4 regions of the Arthrobacter sp. TmT3-37 genome follow, and region 2 is predicted to be linked to each of the others. Evidence: riboswitches for the same ligand, from Rfam matches in the RefSeq annotation. Region 2 holds a riboswitch; each other region holds the start of a gene.

Region 1 (5,746 bases), on a different contig from region 2:
GCTCGGCCTGATCGACTACCAGGTGGTGGGCGCCGGTCCCGACCACGCCCGTACGTTCACCGCGCGCCTCGTGATCGGCGGCGTCGAGTACGGCTCCGGGTGCGGCCACTCGAAGAAGGAGGCGGAGCAGGAGGCTGCTGCCGCCTCCTGGAAGCTGCTCGCACCCGGGGCCGGGACGACGCCCGACGGCGAACCGCACGACGCGCCCGCAGCGCCCCCCGGACCCTGAGTGCCTGAACTGCCCGAGGTCGAGGTGGTACGGCGTGGGCTGGCGCGCTGGGTCACGGGCCGTACCGTCGAGGCCGTCGAGGTGGTGGACCCGCGGTCGCTGCGACGCCACGTCGCAGGCGTCGAGGACTTCCGTGGCAACGTCACCGGAGCACGCGTCACGGACGTGGTGCGGCGCGGGAAGTTCCTCTGGATGACCCTCCAGGACCCGGACGCCCCACGTGACGTCTCGCACGTCGCACTGATGGCGCACCTCGGCATGAGCGGCCAGCTGCTCATCGAGGAGCCGGAGGCCCCCCTCGAGAAACACCTGAAGGTTCGCCTTCGGCTCTCCACCGCCGTCGACGACGAGGGTGCCCCGCTCCCCGCCGACCTCCGCTTCGTCGACCAGAGGATCTTCGGGGGCATGTTCGTCGCCGATCTCGAGCCCACCGCCGACGGCGCGCCGGGTGGTCGCGGAGACACGGACCTGCCCCTCGTCCCGCATCAGGCCGCACACATCGCGCGTGACCCCCTTGACCCCGCGTTCTCCGTCGAATCCTTCCACCGGCGTCTCCGCGAGCGGAGGACGGGCCTCAAGCGCGCCCTCCTCGACCAGGGCCTCATCTCGGGGATCGGCAACATCTACGCGGACGAGGCGCTGTGGGCGGCGAGACTCCACTACGCGCGCCCCACGGACACTCTGCGCCGTCCCGACACCCTCCGTATCGTCGAGGCGGTCACCACGGTCATGACCCGGGCCCTGGACGCCGGCGGCACGAGTTTCGACGCACTGTACGTCAACGTCAACGGCGCGTCGGGCTACTTCGCCCGCGACCTCGAAGCCTACGGCCGTGCCGGGCAACCCTGCCGTCGCTGCGCAGCCGAAGGGCGCTCGACCCTCATCCGGCGCGAAGCCTTCATGAACAGGTCATCGTCCCTCTGCCCGTACTGCCAGCCGAGGCCGCGGAACGCTCGGGCCTAGTCGGCGCGGGGGGATTATGGCACCGTCGGCGCCGTAACCCAAACGTGACAACCGGAAGCTCAACGGGTACCGTTGACCCCGCGCCTGCTCCACAACGGAGGGGCGCCCCTCCTCACTCTGCCTAACCCTGTCGATGAGGACGGACCGTTCGCACTACACATTCGACAGGGGCGGGGGAACCGATAGCGGACTCAGTCCTGAGTCCTAGGGGTAAAGACGCGCGTCGACCAGCGCATGTTCGCTGGAACGAGAACAGCACGTCCGGATGTCCCATCCGAACCCGACAGCTAACTTCGCAGGCATTGGGAAAGGCATGATTATGTCCAAGAGCACTTCAGCGCGCCACCGGGCCGTCCCCACGCGCACCAACCCCCTTCTCACCGCCTCCCGCGCGATCTCCGCGAGTGCTTCGGTGGCCGGCAAGCCCGCCGCCGTCGTCGTCGCAGCATCCGGGATCATGTTCGGCGCAGCGCTCCCCGCGAGTGCCGCAGGCGAGATCACCCTGCAGGCCGCACCCGAGCAGGTCGCGGCGTCCACCGTCGCGGCGGGCACCTACACCGTCCAGGCCGGCGACACGCTGGGCAGCATCGCTGCCTCGCACGGCGTCAGCCTCGACACCCTGTTCACGGCCAACGGACTCGGCTACAGCTCGGTCATCTACCCGGGCCAGGCCCTCGCGCTCACCGGCACTGCCGCTCCCCAGCAGTACTCCGCCCAGTCCGCAACGATCGTCGCTGCCCCCGCAGCGATCGCGGCACCGGCACCCGTGGCGGCACCCGCACCCGTGGCAGCACCCGCGGTCTTCTCGGGGAACACCACCGGACTCAGCACGCAGTCCGCCTCGATCAGCCCCGCCGGCGGAGGCATCGTCGGCACGGCCATGCAGGGCATCGGCTCGGGCTACGTGTACGGCGGAACCTCGTTCGGCGGCTGGGACTGCTCCGGCTTCGTGCAGTGGGTCTACGCGCAGAACGGCATCAGCCTGCCGCGCACCACCTGGTCGCAGTTCGCTGCTCTCACCCCCACCAGCAACCCGCAGCCGGGCGACCTGGTGAGCCAGAACGGTGGAAGCCACGTCGGTATCTACCTCGGCAACGGCCAGATGGTCAGCGCCCTGAACCCCTCGCAGGGCACGCTGGTGCACTCGGTCAACGCCATGTCGGTGGACGGGTACTACACCCGCTAGGAATCGCGACCGGCGTCAGCCGGTCGTCCCAGGTACAGGTACGCGGAAGGGCGGGATGCCGGGCATCCCGCCCTTCCGCGTACCCGGGGAGAGGCGGTGGCGGCGCGTTCCCGCCCGGGGGCCGGAGTCCTCAGCCGCCGTAGTGCGCCGCGAGGCGCTGGAACCCCTGGTCGATGCTGACCGCCGGCGTCCAGTCGAGCACGGCCCGGGTCCGCCGCTGGTCGAACCAGTGTGCGGTGGACAGCTGTTCGGCCAGGAAGCGGGTCATGGGCGGCTCCTCGGCGCGGCCGAGCGCCAGCCAGGCGCGTTCGATGACCGTCCCCGCCGCCCGTGCTACCGATCCGGGCACCGACCATGCCGGTGGGCGGACGCCGGCGGCGCGGCAGATCCCTGCGAGCAGCTCCGCGATGGGCCGCGGCTCGCCGTTGGTCACGACGAAGGCCTGGCCCTGCGCCTCGCCGATACGGGCGAGGCAGGCGACGATCGCCGACGCCGCGTTGTCCACGTAGGTGGTGTCGATCAGTGCGGTGCCACCGTCGAGCAGCGGCAGCCGTCCCCGCCGGGCCCGGTCGACGACGCGCTCGACGAGCTGCGTGTCACCGGGTCCCCAGACGATGTGCGGGCGCACCGCGGCGACGCGGAACGACGCCGTGGAGCGTCCCAGCGCCAGCACCTCCGCCGCGGCCTTGGTCCGGGCGTAGTCGCCTCGTGCGGTCCCTGGGTCCGCCGGACCGGCGGACGCGCCGACCAGGGACGTGCCGTCGTGCGCCACGGAGGGCGAGGAGACGTGGACGACGTCGGGGATGCCGGCGCGCCGGGCGGCATCGAGCAGGCGCCGGGTCCCGTCCACGTTGGTCCTGTCGAAGTCGGCGGCGCGGCCGGTGAAGGAGACCTTCGCCGCGAGGTGGATCACGGCGTCGCACCCCCGGACCGCGGCGGCCACCGCCGCGTCGTCCTCGATGGAGCCCAGGACGTCGGCGGCCCCGACGATACCCGACGGGCGGCGCTGGAAGCACCGTACGTCGTGGCCGTCGGCGAGGAGCTGTCCGGCGACCGCGCGGCCGAGCATGCCGCTGGCGCCCGTCACGAGGACGGTCACAGGGAGCCGGCCCGCCCGCCGGCGAGGAACCGTCCGCTCCAGGCCGCGACGCGTGCGCGGTCGATCTTCGCATTGTGCCGGATGTCCACCGGCAGTGCGGGGACCGAGACGACCGCAGCGAGGTCCACGCCGCGCACGCCGGCCGCATCGCGGGCGGCAGCGGCGAGCGACGCATCAGCGAGCCGGGGGCGACGACCCGGCGTCGTCGTCTCGACGACCGCCACCACAGCCTGCGCGCCGGAGGGGCCGACGCCGACGACAGCTGCGAGACGGACGCCGTCGAGCGCCTCCAGCGACTGCTCGAGTCCCACCGGGGTCACCACCCCTCCCGGTGCGGTGATGACGTGGCCGAGCCGTCCTTCGACCCAGAGGCGGCCGTCGGCGTCGAAGTGGCCGACATCACCGGTGCGATGCCACGGACGCGTCCGTGCCGAGTCCTCCTGGGTGCGCCAGAGGCGGAAGTAGCGATCCTTGACGTGCGGAGCGTCGACGAGGATCTCGCCCGTCACCCCGGGAGTCCCGGTGGCTTCGCCGGTTGCCTCACCCGTGCCGTCGAGCGGGCTGACCGCGACGCGTGCGCCGTGCACCGGGAGACCCACGCACACGCCGTTGCCGGCGCCGTCCAGTCCCGCCTCTGCCGCCGTCGCGGCGGCCCGGATGCCGTCGAGGTCGATATCGGCGACGAGGAGGGACTCGGTCATGCCGTAGGGCGTGTGGAGGGCCGCGGACGGGACGAGTGCCTGGACCTCCTCGAGCAGCGGTACCGGGATCGGCGCCCCGGCGGAGAGCATCAGGGTGATCCGCTCCAGTGCCTCCCGGCCGGCCGCAGGGAGGTTGGCCGACGTCGCTAGGACGTTGCGCAGCGCCGCCGGCGACGCGAAGACGACGGTGGCGTCGATCGCGGCCGCGGCATCGGCCAGTGCCCGCGCCGTCAGGGTCCGCGGGGCGGTGACGTCCATGGCCGGGGTCACCGACGTCGCGCCGAGGGCCGGGCCGAGCAGGGCGAAGGGTGCGAATCCTGCGACGAGTGAGGCGCCCGGTCCCAGCCCGAGGGTGGATTCCACGGCGTCGCGCATGGCCGAGAGCCGGCGGTGCGTGTACACCACGCCCTTGGCCGGACCGGTGGACCCGGAGGTGAAGAGGATGGCGGCGTCGGTGTCCGGCGCGGGCGCGGCGCGCAGTGCTCCGGCGACCGGCCGGGCGGCACGGAGGTCGTTCAGGGACGCCTCGACGCGCAGCGCCTTCTTCTTAGCGGCAGGCAGGGGAGCGGCACTGATCCGCCGACCCGGCCAGCCGAAGGCCCGGGCTGCGAGGAGGGCGCGTTCGATGCCGATCACGACGTCGGGTGCGGACCCCTTGACGGCACGGTTGAGGCCGCGCGCGCCGAGGCCGGCATCGGCGACGACGATCACGGCGCCGATCTGCAGGCAGGCGTAGATCAGGACGGTGAGGTCCACTCCGGGCGGGACGAGCAGGCTGACCCTGCTGCCCGCGCCGTAGCCGAGCGCGGTGAGGCCGGCGGCCACGGCGTCGACATCGTCGGAGAGCTCGCGCCAGGTCAGCGTCCGCGGCGTGCCCGCGGGAGCCATCTCGGCGACCGCCGTCGTCCCTGCCTCGGGACCGGCGGCGAGCTCGGTGATCCGCCGGCCCAGCGGGGTGTAGGGACGGTCCTCCGGGGCGCTGTCGCCGGACCGGTCCGGTCGGGGCACGCCCACGGATCGGATGCCGAGCCACTCCATGGCGGTCGACGCCGTGTCGGCGTCCTCCTGCACCAGGTGGCCGGCCTGCTCGAAACGATGGATGTCCGCGGCGGGGAGGCGGCGGGCGAGGTCATCGAGGTAGGGGTCCGAGAAGATCGGGTCGTGCGGGCCCCACATCATCAGCACGGGCACGGCGAGGCTGCGGATGCCCTCCGCGACCGCGGTGAGGGCGGCGAAGCTCGGGTGGGACGGGTCGGCGGGGATGTCGGAGACGAAGTTGGCGATGCCCTCGCGGGCTGCCGGCGTGCGGTACGGGTCGCGGAACGCGCGGCGGACCCCACGCTCCAGCGCCGGCCGGGCGAGGGAGAGGGTCACGTCGAGGAAGGCCGTGCTGGTCCTCGTGCCCAGGCCGTGCACGCCGGGTGCCAGGGCGAGCCGCAGCGGTGCCGGGATGGGCCGGGCCGGATCCTGGTGGATGGCCGTGTTGGTCAGGATCACGCCCGCCAGGTCCCTGCGGTTGCGGTCGGCGTAGCCGAGGCTGACGACGCCGCCCCAGTCGTGCCCCACCG
Region 2 (5,746 bases):
CCGGGGGCGGGGCCGGCAGGAACCCGGGCAGGACGGGCACGGCCGGACGGCGCGTGGTCATCGTGCTGCTCGGGCTCATCGTCCCGGCGCTGATTCTGCTCGCCTGGCACCTCAGCACCGCCTCGGGCTTCTTCCGGCCGTCGCAGCTCCCCTCGCCGGCGTCGGTCCTCGCGGCCGCGGTGGACCTCATCGAGCGCGGCCAGCTCGCCACCCACATCCTGATCTCCACACAGCGGGTCCTCCTCGGGTTCCTCCTCGGATCCCTGCTCGGGGTCCTGGCCGGCGCACTGCTGGGCCTCTCCCGCATCGCGGACGTCCTCCTGACCCCGACCGTCGGGGCGCTCCGCGCGGTCCCGTCCCTGGCGTGGGTCCCGCTGCTGGTCCTCTGGATCGGCATCAACGAGGACTCGAAGGTCACGCTGATCACCATCGGTGCGTTCTTCCCCGTCTTCACCACGCTGTACCTCGGGTTGCGCCACGTGGACCGCAACCTCGTCGAGGCAGCGCGGGCCTTCGGGCTGGGCGGCATCCGGCTGCTCACCACGGTGCAGCTCCCCGCCGTCGTTCCCGCCCTGTTCTCCGGCCTGCGGCTCGCACTCGCGCAGTCCTGGCTGTTCCTCGTCGCGGCCGAACTCATCGCGTCGTCGATGGGACTCGGCTTCCTGCTGACGGACTCGCAGCAGAACGGCCGCGTGGACCGCATCATCCTCGCCATCATCCTGCTGGCCGTGATCGGCAAGACCACCGACGCCCTCCTGGGCATCGCCGAGCGCTGGGCGGTGCGCAAGTGGGCGTAGGGACGATGACGCCGAAAGGACAGGCCGCGCTGCAGGACGAGGCCGAACGGCTCGCGTTCTGGGCCGAGCAGGCCGCCCGGCTCGAGTGGCAGGACCCCTGGGACACCCTGCACACCTTCGAGAAGGCGACCCCGCAGGAGGACGGGACGCTCAGCGTCCCCGTTCTCGAGTGGTTCTCCGGTGGCACGCTCAACGTCGCCGCCAACTGCGTCGACCGCCATGTGCGGGCCGGTCGGGGTGACCGCGCTGCCCTACACTTCGAGGGCGAACCGGGTGACCGCCGCACTGTCACCTACGCGCAGTTGCAGGACGAGGTCTCACGGGCCGCGAACGCACTGCTGGCCCTCGGGATCGGCAAGGGCGACCGCGTGGTGATCTATCTCCCGGTCCTCGTCGAGACGGTCGTGGTCACCCTCGCGTGCGCCCGGATCGGCGCCGTGCACTCCCTCGTGTTCGGCGGGTTCTCGGCGGAGGCACTGCGCTTCCGGGTGGAGGACACCGGGGCCAAGCTGCTCGTCACCACCGACGGCCAGTACCGCCGGGGGACGGCCGTGCCTGTGAAGGACAACGCCGACGCCGCGGTATCAGGTCGGAACAGCATCGAGCACGTGCTCGTGGTGCGCCGCACCGGTTCCGACGTCAGCTGGACCGGAGGCAGGGACGTCTGGTGGCACGACGTCGTCGACACCGCGTCACCGCACCACGAACCGGAGGCCTTCGACGCCGAGACGCCCCTGTTCATCATGTACACCTCGGGGACCACGGGTAAGCCGAAGGGCCTCGTGCATACGTCCGGCGGCTACCTCACGCAGGCGTCGTGGAGCTTCGAGCACCTCTTCAGCAACCCCGATCCGGCCCTGCGGGATCGCGACGTCCACTGGTGCACCGCTGACCTGGCCTGGGTCACCGCGCACACCTACGAGCTGTACGGGCCGCTCTCCAACGGTGCCACGCAGGTCCTCTTCGAGGGCACACCGAACACGCCGCACCCGGGCCGCCACTTCGAGATCATCGAACGCTACGGCGTCACGAGCTACTACACGGCGCCGACGCTGGTCCGGTCACTGATGGGCTGGTTCCCCGACGGCGTCCCGGCCGGCTACGACCTCTCGAGCATCCGCGTGCTGGGCACCGTCGGCGAGGCGGTCAATCCCGAGGCGTGGCGCTGGTTCCGGAGGAACCTCGGCCGCGACGAGGTGCCCGTCGTCGACACCTGGTGGCAATCCGAGACCGGAGCCACCGTCCTCTCCCCCAGCCCCGGGGACACCGACTTCAAGCCCGGATGCGCCGCTCGCGCCCTTCCCGGGGTCAGCACGCGCATCGTCGACGACGAGGGCCGACCGGTGCCTCCCGGCGTGCAGGGCCTGATCGTGGTGGATCGCCACGGCCCGGCCATGGCCCGCACCGTCTGGGGGGATCCCCAGCGCTACCTCGATTCCTACTGGCGGAAGTTCGCCGCGCAGGGCTGGTTCCTGGCGGGCGACGGCGCGCGGTACGACGACGACGGCGACACCTGGATCCTCGGGCGCGTGGACGACGTCATCAACGTGTCGGGCCACCGGCTGTCCACCATCGAGATCGAGTCGGCGCTGGTGGCCCACCCCCTGGTGACGGAGGCCGGCGTCTGCCCCGTGACGGATCCGCTGACGGGCCACGCGATCGCCGCGTTCGTGGTGCTCTCGGCAGGGGCGGACGCATCCGGCGACGTCACCGCGGCCCTGCGCTCGCACGTGGCGGGCGCCATCGGACCCATCGCCCGTCCCTCGTCCGTCGTCGTCGTCCCCGACGTGCCCAAGACACGCTCCGGGAAGATCATGCGGCGCCTGCTCACCCAGCTCCATGAGGGCACGGCCCTCGGGGATACGACGTCCCTGCAGAACGAGGGCTGCATCCCCGGCATCCAGGCAGCCCTGGCGGCGCGGGGCTGAGCCCCCGCGTCGGTCGGCGCCTCGGTCGAGCGTTAAAGAAAGGAAGCGGCAGGGCCCCGTCCAAGCACCTGCCGCTTCCCGCGTGTGGTCCGTCGGGTTGCTAGCCGGCAACCCGGACGAAGGATGCTCCCGGCAGGTCCGAGAGGGGGTGCTGCATGGTGAGGTTCGACCCGTTCATGCCGCTGCTGATGACCTGGCCGCCGCCGACATAGATGGCCACGTGGCCCGCCGTGATGACGATGTCGCCGGCAGCAGGGGTGGCCACCGTGGAACCGAACTGGAAGAACTGCGAGGGACCGAGGTCTCCCACGGAGATACCCGCTGCCCGCAGGGCGTTCTCGACCAGTACGGTGCAGTCCTGGATCGCGCCGGCCTGCAGCTGCGCCTGGGCGGACGCCACGAGGGTGCCGGCGACGCCGCTGGATGCCACCGGCGTGATGTCTGCCGAGGCGAGGTACACGCCCGAGCCGGCCGCGGTCGACACAGCCGGCGTCGGGGCGACGACGGCTGCCAGCTGGACCTCCGCCGCGGGAGCGACGACGGCTGCCTGCTGGACCTCGGCGGCGGGAGCGACGGCCACGGGGACCGACACGGCCTGGGCAGGAGCCTGCGCCGCACCGCTCGCGGGGATCACCACGGTGTCACCGGGGAAGATGATCGAGGCGAGGGAGAGCCCGTTGGCCGCGAGGACGGCCGTCAGGTCGGCGCCGTAGGTCGCTGCGATGCCACCGAGGGTGTCACCGGCGACGACGGTGTGGGTTGCATCGGCTGCGGGAGCGACTGCTGCGGCGGGCGCCGCTGCGGGTGCTGCGACGGCTGCGGGGGCGGTCGCACCCTGCTCGGTGTAGGAGCCGGCGTGCGCGGTGCCGACAGCGCTGAGCGCGAGGCCCGAGGTGATGGCGACGACGGCGACGGGGCGGCCGACGGTGGTGGCGTGCGCCTTGGCTGCCTGCGACAGTCCCTGCATCGCGAGGTTGCCGTCGACTGCGGCACGGTGGCGCGCAGGGGAAATCTTTCGGAACATGGATGAATACCTCTCCCATGCCTGCGGGGTGAGCTGTCGGGTTCGGATGGGAGTCACCCGGCCGCGGCCAGCGCCGTATTCGGCGATATTCTGCGACTTAACCCCGAGGACGCCGGCAGGAGGGCCGCACGCCCGGTGGAACTGTGGTTCCCCCGTCCCCGCCTCGGTGTTTGCGAACGAATCCCGATCGGCGGCAGGGCTCGGCAATCCGTCCGGGAGCGCCTCACTCCGGCGGAGGCACCCGATGACGATACCCAGTGCTCCTCCGGTTTGTCACATTTCCGTAACGGCGCGTACCCTACGCGCCGGTGCGGAACGACCACCAGCGACGCCCGGCGGCGAGCGTGCCACCCGCGCTGAACGCGAGCAGGACGATCTGCTGCAGGTAGAACCAGCGGCTCTCGACCGCACTTGCGCCGCCCGCGCCCAGCGCGATGCTGGTGGCCAGGGTGACGGTCAGCACGAGACCCACCCAGGAGAGCGTGCTCCAGAGCATCCGTTCCCGCAGGCGGCCCGCAGATTTCCAGCTGTCCATCCCCTCAGCGTAGGCGTCCGGAGAGCGTGCGCGGCCCACGGACCGCGCACGCTCTCCGGTCCGCTACGGCCGCACGGGTGCGCTGGCGTTCGCGATCAGGTCCAGCGCCTGCTCGGGGAACCAGGCACCGGCCGCAGGATCCACGCGGCCCCACTCCGGGTCCATGCCCCCGTTGTCCGTCAGGCCGCGACTGCACTCCCCGTCGGACTCTCCCGGGACCTTGATCCAGAGGAAGGCGTCGGCGAGTTCGTTGCCCGTGTCGGAGGTCGGGAGGTAGCCGAGTCCGCGGCCCGGAGGATTGCACCAGACCTGGGGATCCGGGTAGGCGACCGACGGGACCCAGGGGCCCCGTCCGTTGCGGCTCGTGTCGATCACGAAGTGTGCGAGCTCGTCCGACGACGGTGCGTTCGGAGCACCGGCGACGTGCTGCGCGTACCACGCGTCCGTCAGCCCCCAGGTGGAGAAATCGGCCGGCGAGGCCGGGTAGTACTGGCTGGCGCAGGATCCGTAGGCCCCGGGGTCGATCTCGGTGGCGTAGTGGATGCACTGCGACACCCAGCTGCCGAACTTCAGCTGCCGCTCGGTGAGCTCGTAGTTGGAGACGTTGAGGAAGAAGCCGTCGGCCTTCTGTACGCCGGCCTTCACGAGCCGGCTCGAGATCTCGCCCGTACCGAGCCAGGCGCTGTGGGTGCCGTCGAGGTAGACCTTGGTGTCGGGCAGTGCCTGGAGGCGGTCCACCGCGTAGTTGAGCATCTCGAAGCGTTCCGCTGCAGCGCTCGCGGCGTCCGCCTCTGCCGGCTGGCACCACTCGAGGGCGCCGTCGAGCCCGCGGTACCAGGGGATGATGCCGAGGCCGTCCGGTTCGAGGATCACCATCGCCGCCCTGTCCTGGATCCCGGCGGCGAGCGCGTCGATCCAGGCCTTGTAGCCGGCGACGTCGGTCGCGCCGCCGGCGGAGTACTGCGAGCAGTCGCGGAAGGGCAGGTTGTAGGCCGCCAGTACGGGGACCTGTCCCTTGCCCGCGGCGCGGTGCGTCGTGTTGCGCACCTGCTGGGTGACGGCCTTCGGATCGCTCCCGGTGACCCAGACGGCCTGCGGCGTCGAGACCAGGGCACCGAGGCTGTCGGCGGTGGCACGATCACCCGAGGCTCGCAGGTCGGCGATCTGCCGGTGGGCCTCGTGGTAGTGGCTCTTCTCCGGGATGTAGAACCCGGTGGCCGTCGTTCCGTCCGGGCGGTCCGGCCCACTCTTCTGGCCCTGGGCTGCGGCGGGCAATGCGGAGAATGCAGTGGACGCGAGGACCCCGGCCAGGGCCAGGGTCATGGCGCACGTTCTGGAAATGCTGAGCATCATTGCTCCTCATGTCGATGGGTATCGGGCGGAGTAGCCCGAGCGGGAGACGCCGCCTATCCCCATGGAAGCGCTCCCACGGCCAGTCTTCGGTGGATGCCGGAACTTTGTC
Region 3 (5,746 bases), on a different contig from region 2:
AGGCTTCCGGTGCTCTGCGTCGCCCTTGGTCCAGCCTCTGATGCGGTGTTCTGTGGGGTGTTGGGGGTGGTGTTATGGGTGGTGTTGTGGGTGGTGCCGAAGGAGCGCAGGCGCAGGGAGTTGGCGACGACGAGCACGGAACTGGCGGCCATGGCCGCGCCGGCCAGCATGGGGTTGAGTAAACCCAGGGCGGCGACGGGGATGCCGACGGCATTGTAGAAGAACGCCCAGAACAGATTGGTTTTGATCGTGGACAGGGTCCTGCGGGAGAGCTCGATGGCTTGGGCGACCTGTTCCAGGCTGCTTCCCATCACCGTTAGGTCGGCTGCTTCGATCGCCACGTCCGTGCCGGAACCCATGGCGATGCCCAGGTCCGCCTGGGCGAGGGCGGCTGCGTCATTGACGCCGTCTCCCGCCATGGCCACTGTCGCTCCGGCGTCCTGCAGTTTCTTCACTGCGTCGACTTTCTGGTGGGGCAGCACCTCGGCCATGACGTGTTCGGGCGCGATGCCCACCTCGGCGGCAACTTTTTCGGCCACTGCGCGGTTGTCGCCGGTGAGCAGCATGGGCGTGAGCCCGAGTTCCTTGAACCGGGTGATGGCCGATGCCGAGCCGGTCTTGACGGTGTCGAAGAGACTGATCAGTCCTTCGGGTGTCCCGTCGAGGGCGACCCAGACCACTGTGGCTCCTGCTTGCTGCAGGGAAGTCAGGCAAGCGCGGTGGTCAGCGGTGATCGTGATGTTGTTCTCGGTCAGCCAGGTCGCGGTCCCAGCCACTACAGTGCGGCCGTTGACGGTGCCGCGCACGCCTCCGCCTGCCGCGCTGGTGAAGTCCTCGACGGCAGCGAGCCGGCCCTGACGGGCTGCTGCTGCGGCTATGGCTTCAGCGATGGGGTGCTCACTGGCTGCTTCCACAGCCCCGGCGACGGCCAGTACGTCGTCCTCGCTCAGGGAACCCAGAGGGCTGACGGCGGTGACGGAAAGCCTGCCGGCGGTGACGGTCCCGGTCTTGTCGAGCACGATCGTATTTACGGTGCGCGTGTCCTCCAGGACCTGGGGCCCCTTGATGAGGATGCCCAGCTGCGCGCCCCGGCCGGTTCCGGTGAGCAGGCCGACCGGTGTTGCCAGGCCAAGGGCGCACGGGCAGGCGATCACGAGGACGGCGACGGCCGCGGTGAACGCTGAGCCCGTATCCCCGGTGAGGACCATCCACATCACGAAGGTCAGGACGGCGATGAGCAAAACGATGGGCACGAAGACTGCGCTGATGCGGTCAGCGAGCCTGGCGATCGGTGCTTTGCCGCTCTGCGCGGCGCTGACGAGGCGTCCCATTTGCGCCAGGGTTGTCTCGCTGCCGACCCTGGTGGCTTTGACCAGCAGGCGTCCGCTGGTGTTCATCGTCGCGCCGATCACCGTGTCATCCGGGCCGACCTCGGTGGGAACGGACTCACCGGTGATGAGGGAAGTGTCGATCGCGCTGCGGCCCTCGATGACGAAACCGTCGGTGGCTACCTTTTCGCCCGGCCGGACGACGAAGACGTCTCCGGGAGTCAGGGATGCTGTCGGAACTTTCACTTCTACCCCGTCGCGCAGGACGGTTGCTTCCTTCGCGCCAAGGTTCAGCAGTGCTTTGAGCGCGTTTCCTGCGCGCTGTTTTGCGTTGGCTTCCAGGAACCGGCCCAGCAGCAGGAAGGTTGTGACGACGGCCGCCACTTCGAAGTAGAGGCTGTGGGCGCTCATGTCCATGCCGGTGTGGGCGGTCAGCATCGGATCAGCGATGAGCTGCCAGGTGGAGTACAGGAATGCCGCGGCGACACCGATGGACACCAGGGTGTCCATGGTGGATGAGAGGTGGCGGGCGTTGATTGCGGCCGCCCGGTGGAACGGCCAGGCCGCCCAGGTGACCACGGGCAGGGAAAGGAGAAGGGCAGCCCACCCCCAGTGCGGGAACTGGGTTGCGGGCAGCATCGAGATGATCGTTACCGGGATGGTGAAACCGGCTGCGATGATGAGGCGCCGTTTCAGGGACCTGATTTTTCTCTCCGCGGCTGAGACTTTCGCGTCATCCCCGGACGTGGCGGCGTCAACGGTTTCCCGTGATTCGGCGAATCCGCCTAGCCCCGACGGCGCGTTCCCCTCCGGTCCCGGACCGAGCCGGTGGCCGGGCTCGGCTACACCGTCAGAGTCATCGCCGGCACCAGTAGACGAAGGACCTGCAGGGGTGGCCACGCGGGTTGCCGTGGCTTCGGTAGGGGCCGGTCGAGCCGGTTGGCCGGCGCTGCGTAGGGTCGCCTTGTAGCCGATGGCGTTGACGGTGTCGATGATCTGGGAGACGCTCACGCCCTCGGGTACCGTGACGGTCGCGGACTCGAGTGGGAGATTCACCGAGGCCTGAACGCCCTCGATTTTCCCGAGCTTACGTTCCACCCGGCTTACGCAGGACGCGCAGGTCATGCCCTCGATGTCGAGATCGATGATCTGTCCGGCGGTGGTGCCCACGCCTGTGTCGGTGCTCATGCGTCTAGTTCCTTGCCGTGGCTTCGATGACGTGCTGTGGGTGAGGTGCCTCTGGTGAGGCACGGTGCTCGATGGCACCGCTGGACGAGGTCGGGATGTACTGCTTCGCTGGCCCTGTCCTACCGCTTGCCTGGCGGTGCCAGGGGTTCATTGCAGTAATGGCGCCCGAAGATCCTCGTGCCGACTCCTCCGCTAAGGTGGACTGTGCCCTGCACGGGTGCGGTGGGGATCCCGTTCGGGATGCAGGCTGTGGTGGGGTGAGGGTCAGCTGTTGACGACCGTGTAACCGGCGGTCTCTACTGCTTTGCTCAGCACTGTCGGATCGGGCTCCGCGTCGGCGGTGATCGTCGCTGTGGAGACCCCACCGACGTTGAGCTGCACCTCGACCTCCTCGACCCCGGGCACGCCGGAGAGTTCCTCCTTGACCGACGAGACGCAGTGGCCACAGGTCATACCGGTGATGTTGATGGTCGTTTGCATGGGATGTTCTCTTTCTCGGCAGTAAGGGGGGAATGGGATCTGGCACCCGGCAGGGTTGCCCGGAGCCGGCAGGGCTGCCGGCGGACCGTCAACGAAGCAGTCGGCTGATCGCGTCGGTCGCTTCCTTGACCTTCGCGTCGACGGCGGCGGAATCCCCGGACTGGGTGGATTCATGGGCGGCTCCGACAACGCAGTGCGCAATGTGCTCTTCGAGCAAGCCGATGCTCACCGCGTGCAGGGCCTTATTGATAGCCGCGACCTGGGTGAGGATGTCGATGCAGTATTTGTCTTCATCGACCATGCGGGCGATACCGCGCACCTGGCCCTCGATGCGCTTGAGCCTGCGGAGGTAGGCGTCCTTGTCCGCGGTGTATCCCCGCTGAACGAGAGCCTCAATTTCGGTGGTCACGTCGTTCCTTTCGACAACAAAAATATATACCCCTTGGGGGTATATAAACAAGAGGGGTGAGGTGAGATCTTCTTCACGCCTTCATCATCCCCTGTTTCGCTCTGGAAAGGTGCCTCAGGCTACGGGAGTGCGGGTGCGCCCTTGACATGGCGGGCTGCCGCAAAGCCTGCCCCTGGCCACGCTTCCACGGAGCGCGGCGTGTCGCGCCCGGCGTTTCCCTCGCGTTCGTTACCCCAACGTGACATTTCATACCAGCGGGGGGTATTGTCATCGAGTGTTCACAGCACCAGCTGGAACACTCCCGGGCAGAATGCCGAGTCCTGCCGCTGCCGGGGATACGTCCGTTCATATCCGTATGGCAGGAACGGGGGACCCAAGATGTATGGGCCACTACGCGTGGTCCTTGGGGTTAAGTCGCTTCATTTCCGTCCATTGGGATGAAGCGGCCGGGTGCACTCCCATCCGAACCCGACAGCTCACCCCGCAGGCATGGGAGAGGCAACCGACGCATGTCACGAATCACTTCAGCGCGCCACCGCGCCACCGTCAATCACTCGATCGCCCTTGAAGGGCTGTCCTATTCCGCGAAGACCGGCGCTGTAGCGCTGGGCAAGCCGGCCATCATCGCAGCTGCGACCGGCGGTATCGTCTTCGCTGTAGGAGCTCCCGCCCAGGCCGGAACCTACACGCAGGAAGCAGCCAGCACTACCGTTCAGGCTCCCGTCACCGCAGCACCTGTTACGGCGGCTCCCGCTGCAGCAGCCGGCGTCCACACCGTCGTTGCAGGTGACACCATGGGTGGCATCGCCGCCCTGCATGGCATCAGCGTCGACGCGCTCCTGGCGCAGAACGGCCTGTCCTACGCCTCGGTCATCTACCCGGGCCAGCAGATCACCCTTTCCGGTGCTTCCGCTGCTTCGACGTGGGCCCCGGCCGCCGTCAGCCCTGCTGCTGTGCCCGCCGCAGCACCGGCAACCCAGGCCTCCTACACCGCCCCGGCCCCTGCAGCTGCCATTGCTCCTGTAGCGGCTCAGCCCACCTACTCCCTGGCCTCGGCTGCCATCACCCCGATCCAGCCGTCGGCTCCCGCCGGCGATGTCTCGGCAAGCGGTGTCGGTGCGGCCCTGGTCGCCTCGGCCTACGGCCAGCTCGGCTCCATCCAGGACTGCACCATCCTCGTCGAGCGGGCCCTGCGCTCGATCGGCCTGAACGTAGGGGACCTCGGCCCGACACAGTTCTACCAGTACGGCACGGTCGTCTCCACGCCCGCCCCCGGTGACCTGGTCATCCGCCCCGGCCACATCGGCATCTACGTCGGCAACGGCGAAGTCATCAGCAGCGGCATGAACGGTGCGAACCTCACCATCAAGCACCCCCTGTCGGACCTCGCCGGTTCGTCCTTCGTGCGCGTCAACGGCTAACACCCGCTGACCTGAACGCCGTCTCCATAGACTGAGGAAGCGGCAGGTGCCCTGGACGGGGGCGCCTGCCGCTTTTTCTCTGCCCAAAACACCCCACGCCGCTGTCCGCTCCTTATGAGCGCTCACCGGAAGCGGACCTATGGACGTACCTATGGACGTAGTACCAAGCCGTCCACGATCACGCCGACCAGACTGCGGGCTGCATCGGCAGAGGGCAGGGCTGCGGCCGCATTCACAGCGTGCAGGCTGAACAGGGCAAGCTCCCGCGGGGCAATGTCCGAGCGGATACCTCCTCCGGCCTCCTGCGCGCCAGTTTTTACGGCGCTTCCAATCAAGGCCTCAAGAAAGTCGCGCAGATGCTCCTGCGCCTGGGCAGCATGTGGACCTTGGTGCAAGAACGCGGGCGCCTCCGACCTGGATGCTTGCTGCAACATCACCGCGTACGCCTCAAGTACCGACGTCAGCGTCTGAAGCGGGTCCCCACTTCGTTCCGCATGAACGCGCACCTGATCAAGATGAACCAGATGCTGATTCACCTGCCGCTCGTGCCACGCCGCGAGCAACGCTTCCACATCCGGGAAGTACTTATAGAGGGTCGCCCGGGAGATTCCGGCCACGTCAGCAACCTTCGTCATCGACACAGCCGGCACCCCACCCTGACCCACAAGTCGTGCCACCGCATCCAGCACCGCCTCCCGGACAGAGCTCCGGTGTTCCTGCACGGTGTCCTTCCACAACTTCCCCATGTGTTCACCCTACAAAGCGCTCCACCTAATACAACCTGTCCAGCGCCTGTACAGTTTGTATTGAGCAATTAATTGCTGCGCTGAGAGGACTATGCATGGCGGAATCATCGGATCGGCCCCCTATCGATCGGGTCGACACTCGAACCCAAGCTGACCGGCGTCCGCCTCGCCCGC
Region 4 (5,746 bases), on a different contig from region 2:
GCCCTCGCACCGAACCTCTGGCTGTTCGGGCTCGCACTCGTGCCGGTGGGTCTCTTCGCGCTGACGCTGATGACCAGCGCCAACGCCTACGTGCAGACGACGACGGACCCCGCCATGCGCGGCCGGGTCATGGCCCTCTACTTCGCCATCTTCCTCGGCGGGACGCCGCTGGGCGCCCCCGTGGTGGGATGGGTCTCCGACATGTTCGGTCCGCGGTGGAGCCTGGGCGTGGCCGCCGCCTCCGGCATCATCGCCGCGGCCGCCGGCATCTTCTGGGCGTGGAGGTACCACGACGTCCGGTTGCGGTACGACCGCTCGGCACCCCGGCGGCTCCGCCTCGACCACGAGGCCGGCGCCGCGGACGGCAGCACCTGACCTGCTAGAGGAGGTGCTCGACCACGTGGTCGATGCAGGCGATGAGAGCCGAGACGTCGTCGGGCTCGATCGCCACGAAGGTGGCGACGCGCAGCTGGTTGCGCCCGAGCTTGCGGTACGGCTCGACGTCGACGATCCCGTTGGCCCGCAGGATCGCGGCGATCCGCGCGGCATCCACCGCATCGTCGAAGTCCACCGTCACGATGACGTTCGAGCGGTCCTCGGGACGGGTCACGTAGGGGCTCGCCACGGGGGAGGCGTCCGCCCAGGAGTACAGGCGTCCCGCTGAGTCCGCCGTGCGGGCGGCGGCGAAGGGCAGCCCGCCCTGGGCGTTGAGCCACTCCACCTGCGCGTCGAGCGTGACCAGGGTGGACAGCGACGGGGTGTTGTACGTCTGGTTCAGGCGCGAGTTGTCGATCGCCGTCTGGAGGTTGAGGAAGTCGGGGATCCAGCGGTCGCCGGCATCGATCCGGGCCGCCCGCTCCAGCGCTGCGGGGGAGAAGAGGCCCAGCCACAATCCGCCGTCGGAGGCGAAGTTCTTCTGCGGGGCGAAGTAGTAGACATCGGCCTCGGAGACGTCCACGTCGAGGCCGCCGGCCGCGGAGGTCGCGTCCACGAGGACCAGGGCGCCGTCGTCCGCGCCCTCGACCCGTCGAACGGGAGCCGCGACACCCGTCGACGTCTCGTTCTGCGGCCAGGCGTAGGTGTCCACGCCGGCTGCGGCCGCCGGATCGGGGCGCGTACCCGGCGGGGCCGTGATGATGTCCGATGCCTCGAGGAACGGCGCCCTGGTGGTGGCCGAGGCGAACTTGGAGCCGAACTCGCCGAAGGAGAGGTGCTGCGCCCTGTGCTCCACGAGTCCGAAGGTGGCGACATCCCAGAAGGCCGTCGAGCCGCCCACCCCGAGGACCACCTCGTATCCCTCGGGTGCGCCGAAGAAGGTGCTCAGACCGTCCCGCACGCGCCCGACGAGATCGCGCACGGGAGCCTGGCGGTGGGACGTGCCCAGCAGGACCCGTCCCGCGGACACGAGGGCGTCGATCTGTCCGCTCCGGACCTTGGACGGACCGGCGCCGAACCGGCCGTCCGACGGCAGGAGGTGCTCGGGGATGCGGGGCAGTTCGGTCATGGGTGCTCCAGCTGTTTCGGCGGCGGGTATCGCCCTCATTCTGCCCGAGGAGCCGGTGGCGCTCCATTTGTTAACGCCGCAGGCGGAGGATGCGGCGGGGACGCCGTCGCCGTCCCCGTCGATTGCCGGGGGAATCGCACCATGGGTTAACCTTGGGAGGCGTGGGGCGGAACAGGTCGTGGCGGCCGTGGACCCCCACCGGCGTGAGGCATCCCAGCCGCGCACCCGCACCGCACCAAGGAGCTGACCCGCATGACGGACCTCATCGACACCACCGAGATGTACCTGCGGACCATCCTTGAACTCGAGGAAGAGAACATCGTCGCCCTGCGGGCGCGCATCGCCGAACGGCTGCGCCACTCGGGACCCACGGTCTCCCAGACCATCGGCCGCATGGAGCGTGACGGACTGGTGGTCGTCTCGGGTGACCGGCACCTCGAGCTCACCGAGCTGGGACGGCACCGGGCCACCGGGGTCATGAGGAAGCACCGCCTCGCGGAACGCCTCCTGAGCGACGTCATCGGGCTCGACTGGGCCTACGTGCACGACGAGGCCTGCCGCTGGGAGCACGTGATGAGCGAACGCGTCGAGCGCAGGCTCTACGAACTCCTGGGCAAGCCCTCCGAATCGCCCTACGGGAATCCCATTCCCGGCCTCGAGGCCATCGGCGGCGTCCAGTCCGAACTCTTCACCGACGGCGTGGTCACCCTGCTCTCCGCCATGGGCACCTACTCGACCGAGAAGCCGGTCACGCTGGTGCGCCTGGCCGAGCCGATCCAGGTCGACCCGGAACTCCTGACCCAGCTCGACGAGGGCGGCCTGCGGCCGGGTGCACGCCTCAGCCTGGAGTCGGTGGGCGGGTACGTCTCCGTCCGCGTCCCCGGGGTGGAAGGTGCGCTCGAGCTGCCTCCGGAGGTCGCCTCGCACGTGTTCGTCTCCGTCGCATCCTGAGTCCGGCACGGCTCCGTCATCAATAACACACCATTCCGTGACCGTAACGTGACATACCGCGATATCTGAGGTAGCCTCCATCTTGTGCCAAATTCGCTCTAGATCCGGCACCCTCCTGCAAATCGCCTAGCTCTGCCATTGCCGGAGGTCCGTCCGCACCATCGCATGGCAGAGGCGGGGGAACCAATTTTCGGGTTTCTGTTCCAGAAATCCTTGGGGTTAAGTCGCTGTTTCCGCAGCGGCCGGGTGACTCCCATCCGAATCCGACAGCTCACCTCGCAGGCGTTGGGAGAGGCAATCCAACGTGTCCAAAAGCTCTTCGCCGGGCCGCCACCGCGCGCCCCGGGACGTCAGTCCGCTGACGGCCCTGTCCACAGCAGCAGCATCCAATGCCGGATCGGTCGGCCGCCAGGCAGCCGTCATCGTCGCGGCGTCGGGCCTGGTCCTGACCGCGGGACTGCCCGCCCAGGGTGCAACCGCCCCCGAGCGTGAAGTCCAGTCCTCCGCAGCGTTGACCGTGAGCCGCGTCGTGTCGGCCGAGGTCACCGTGCCGGCCACCGCGACGGTCTCCTTCGACCGCGTGGCCGTCGAGGTCACTCCTGCTCCCGAGGTCGTCGAGCCGCCGGCTCCCGTCGTCGAGGCCGAGCCCGCCGTCGTCGTCGAGGCTCCCGCCGTGGTCGTGGCGCCCGCTGCTCCCGTCGAGGTCGCTGCTGTCGAGGCCGCTCCCGCCGCGGCCGCTCCTGTCGAGGCCGCTCCCGTCGCACCCGCCGCCGTGGCGCCCGCACCGGTCGCCGTCGCCGAGCCAGTCGTCGCACCGGCACCCGCGCCTGTCCAGTCCTCCGGTGTCGCTGCCGGACTGGTCGCCTCTGCCTACGGCCAGATCGGCGTCGCCCAGGACTGCACCGCGATGGTCGAGACCGCCCTGCGCTCCGTCGGCAAGTCCGTCGGCGATCTCGCACCCGGCCAGTTCTTCCAGTTCGGCGACGTCGTCGGATCCCCCGCTGCGGGTGACCTGGTCATCACGGCGGGCCACGTCGCGATCTACGTCGGTAACGGCCAGGTCATCAGCGGTGGCCTCAACGGCATGAACACCGGCCTCCACAACCTCTCAGACCTTCCCGGCGCCGGCTTCGTCCGCGTCCGCTAGAACCCCTTCGGAGAAACCACCATGTCTTCACGCGCCATCATCGCCCGCCACCGCAGCGAAACCCAGGACACCGCCGGCCTCTCGGCCCTCGCCAAGGCCGTCACCACCGGCGGCATGGGCCGCCAGGCCGCCGTCATCGCCGCGGCCTCCGGCCTCGTCCTGACGAGCGGGGTCGCAGCCAACGCCGCGGACCTGCAGCCGCAGCGTGACGCCGCAGCGTCCAGCGTCACGGTCACCTCGGCCCGCGCGGCCGTCGTCGCCTCGTCCGAGATCGCCGTCGCCTTCAACATGACCCCGGTCAAGGTCACCGCCAAGCCGGTCGTCGTCGAGGCACCCGTCGCCGAGCCCGCCCCGGTCGTCGAGGCACCCGTCGCCGAGGCTCCGGCACCCGTCGTCGTCGAGGCACCCGTCGCCGACGCTCCGGCACCCGTCGTCGTCGAGGCGCCGGTCGCACCGGCTCCCGTCGCCGCGGCCGTCGCGGCCCCCGTCGCACAGGCCGCCCCGGTCGCCGTGGCTGCTCCCGCCCCGGCTCCTGCTCCCGCCCCGGCTCCTGCTCCCGCCCCGGCCGCCTCCTCCGGAGTCGCGGCGACCATCGCCGCCGCGGCCCAGGGCCAGCTCGGCGTCATGCAGGACTGCACGCGCCTGGTCAGCAACTCGCTCGCCGCCGCGGGCATCAACTTCCACGGCTGGCCGGCAGGCTACCTCTCCCTCGGCCGCACGGTGGGCGCAGGCGAGGCCATCCCGGGTGACCTCATCTACTACGCCGACGGCGGCATGGGCATGGCCCACATCGCTGTCTACATCGGTGGCGGCCAGGCCGTCCACGGCGGCTTCAACGGCAACACCACGGTGATCGCACCGGCAGAGCTCGGCTCGGGCGGCGTCTACATCCGCGTCGGCGGCTGATCACCCCAGCGACTCACGATCGAGGAACCGGCACGGACGTGCCGGTTCCTCCGTCGTTGGGCGGCGGTAGCCCGACGCCGTGCGGCGCGTCAACCCGTCCCCGCACCGGTTCGCCGCACGCCGGTCTCCGGCTTACCCTTGCAGTGTCAATCCGAAGCTCTTCTCCCGTACCCCGGGATGGCAACCGGTTGCGGGGAACAGGTCAGCAATGAGGCCACCGTATGCGCACTCTTGTTCTGAATGCAGGGTATGAACCACTGGCGGTCGTCACGTTCCGCCGGGCACTCGTGCTTGTCCTCACCGGCAAGGCCAGCGTCATCGCGGAGGACGACGAGCCGGTCGTCGGACCCACCGAGATCCTCGGACGGCCGTCCGTGATCCTGCTCAACAGATACGTCAGGGTCCCCTACCGGCACGACGTCACGGCCACGAGACGCGGGGTCCTGCGGCGGGACAACCACCTGTGCGCCTACTGCGGCAAGACGGCCTCGACCATCGACCACGTCCTGCCGAGATCGAGGGGTGGGGGCGACACGTGGGAGAACCTCGTGGCCTGCTGCCTGAAGTGCAACAACGCCAAGGGGGACAAGACGCTCGCCAGCCTCGGCTGGAAGCTGCGCGTCGTCCCGCTGCCCCCGCGGGGGCCCCAGTGGCAGATCCGCGAGCTCGAGAAGCCTGCCCCGCAGTGGAGCGAGTTCCTCACGGAGACCGCCGCGTGATCCCCGACGCCCCCCGATTCGATGCGATCGTCCTGGCGGGCGGCCGCTCCACGAGGCTCGGCGGTGTGCCGAAGGCGGGACTCGTCCTCGACGGAGCGACGCTGCTGCAGCGCACGTGTGCTGCCCTCGCCGATGCGGAGCGGCTGACGATCGTGGGACCGGAACCGGACGGCGGCGCCCGGCCCTCCGGGGAGGGGCCGCCGTCGTTCGTGCGGGAACACCCGCCCTTCGCCGGACCGGCCGCCGCCGTCGTCGCCGGATTCCGGGCCGGGACCGGTGGGAGGGCGCCGTGGTGTGCCGTGGTGGCCTGCGACATGCCGCGCGTGGCCGTGCTCGTACGCGTGCTTCTCGCCGAGGCGGCGCTCGGCGGGACGACCTCGCTGGTCGCGGTCGACGGCGGCCGCGACCAGCCGCTGGCCGCCCTCTACCGGAGCGACGCGCTCGGAGGCGCCATCGACGAGGTCCTCGCCCGGGGTTCGGCCGACAACCTGTCGATGCGCAGCCTCCTTGCTAGTGTGA

Evidence for each region. Region 2 has a riboswitch for cyclic di-AMP ahead of ACX80U_RS13620 (LysM peptidoglycan-binding domain-containing protein). Riboswitches for the same ligand answer to the same signal wherever they lie in the genome.
Region 1: it holds a riboswitch for cyclic di-AMP, as region 2 does, so the genes downstream of both, ACX80U_RS08775 (C40 family peptidase) here and ACX80U_RS13620 (LysM peptidoglycan-binding domain-containing protein) in region 2, are expected to answer to the same signal.
Region 3: it holds a riboswitch for cyclic di-AMP, as region 2 does, so the genes downstream of both, ACX80U_RS18890 (C40 family peptidase) here and ACX80U_RS13620 (LysM peptidoglycan-binding domain-containing protein) in region 2, are expected to answer to the same signal.
Region 4: it holds a riboswitch for cyclic di-AMP, as region 2 does, so the genes downstream of both, ACX80U_RS02990 (NlpC/P60 family protein) here and ACX80U_RS13620 (LysM peptidoglycan-binding domain-containing protein) in region 2, are expected to answer to the same signal.

What each region holds. Positions count from the first base shown of each region.
Region 1 is NZ_JBTNDU010000005.1:33,965-39,710, forward strand. It holds gene rnc (ribonuclease III) at 1-229, shown strand, start outside; gene mutM (bifunctional DNA-formamidopyrimidine glycosylase/DNA-(apurinic or apyrimidinic site) lyase) at 230-1,192, shown strand; cyclic di-AMP (ydaO/yuaA leader) riboswitch at 1,325-1,509, shown strand; gene ACX80U_RS08775 (C40 family peptidase) at 1,512-2,378, shown strand; gene ACX80U_RS08780 (NAD-dependent epimerase/dehydratase family protein) at 2,509-3,477, opposite strand; gene ACX80U_RS08785 (alpha/beta fold hydrolase) at 3,474-5,746, opposite strand, start outside.
Region 2 is NZ_JBTNDU010000011.1:58,855-64,600, reverse strand. It holds gene ACX80U_RS13630 (ABC transporter permease) at 1-797, shown strand, start outside; gene acs (acetate--CoA ligase) at 803-2,725, shown strand; gene ACX80U_RS13620 (LysM peptidoglycan-binding domain-containing protein) at 2,826-3,749, opposite strand; cyclic di-AMP (ydaO/yuaA leader) riboswitch at 3,753-3,934, opposite strand; gene ACX80U_RS13615 (hypothetical protein) at 4,048-4,284, opposite strand; gene ACX80U_RS13610 (glycoside hydrolase family 6 protein) at 4,348-5,607, opposite strand.
Region 3 is NZ_JBTNDU010000026.1:13,852-19,597, forward strand. It holds gene ACX80U_RS18875 (heavy metal translocating P-type ATPase) at 1-2,516, opposite strand, end outside; gene ACX80U_RS18880 (heavy-metal-associated domain-containing protein) at 2,781-2,996, opposite strand; gene ACX80U_RS18885 (metal-sensitive transcriptional regulator) at 3,085-3,405, opposite strand; cyclic di-AMP (ydaO/yuaA leader) riboswitch at 3,741-3,908, shown strand; gene ACX80U_RS18890 (C40 family peptidase) at 3,915-4,826, shown strand; gene ACX80U_RS18895 (TetR/AcrR family transcriptional regulator) at 4,976-5,572, opposite strand.
Region 4 is NZ_JBTNDU010000002.1:24,109-29,854, forward strand. It holds gene ACX80U_RS02975 (MFS transporter) at 1-375, shown strand, start outside; gene serC (phosphoserine transaminase) at 380-1,504, opposite strand; gene ACX80U_RS02985 (metal-dependent transcriptional regulator) at 1,757-2,455, shown strand; cyclic di-AMP (ydaO/yuaA leader) riboswitch at 2,585-2,754, shown strand; gene ACX80U_RS02990 (NlpC/P60 family protein) at 2,760-3,602, shown strand; gene ACX80U_RS02995 (NlpC/P60 family protein) at 3,624-4,508, shown strand; gene ACX80U_RS03000 (HNH endonuclease) at 4,730-5,227, shown strand; gene mobA (molybdenum cofactor guanylyltransferase) at 5,224-5,746, shown strand, end outside.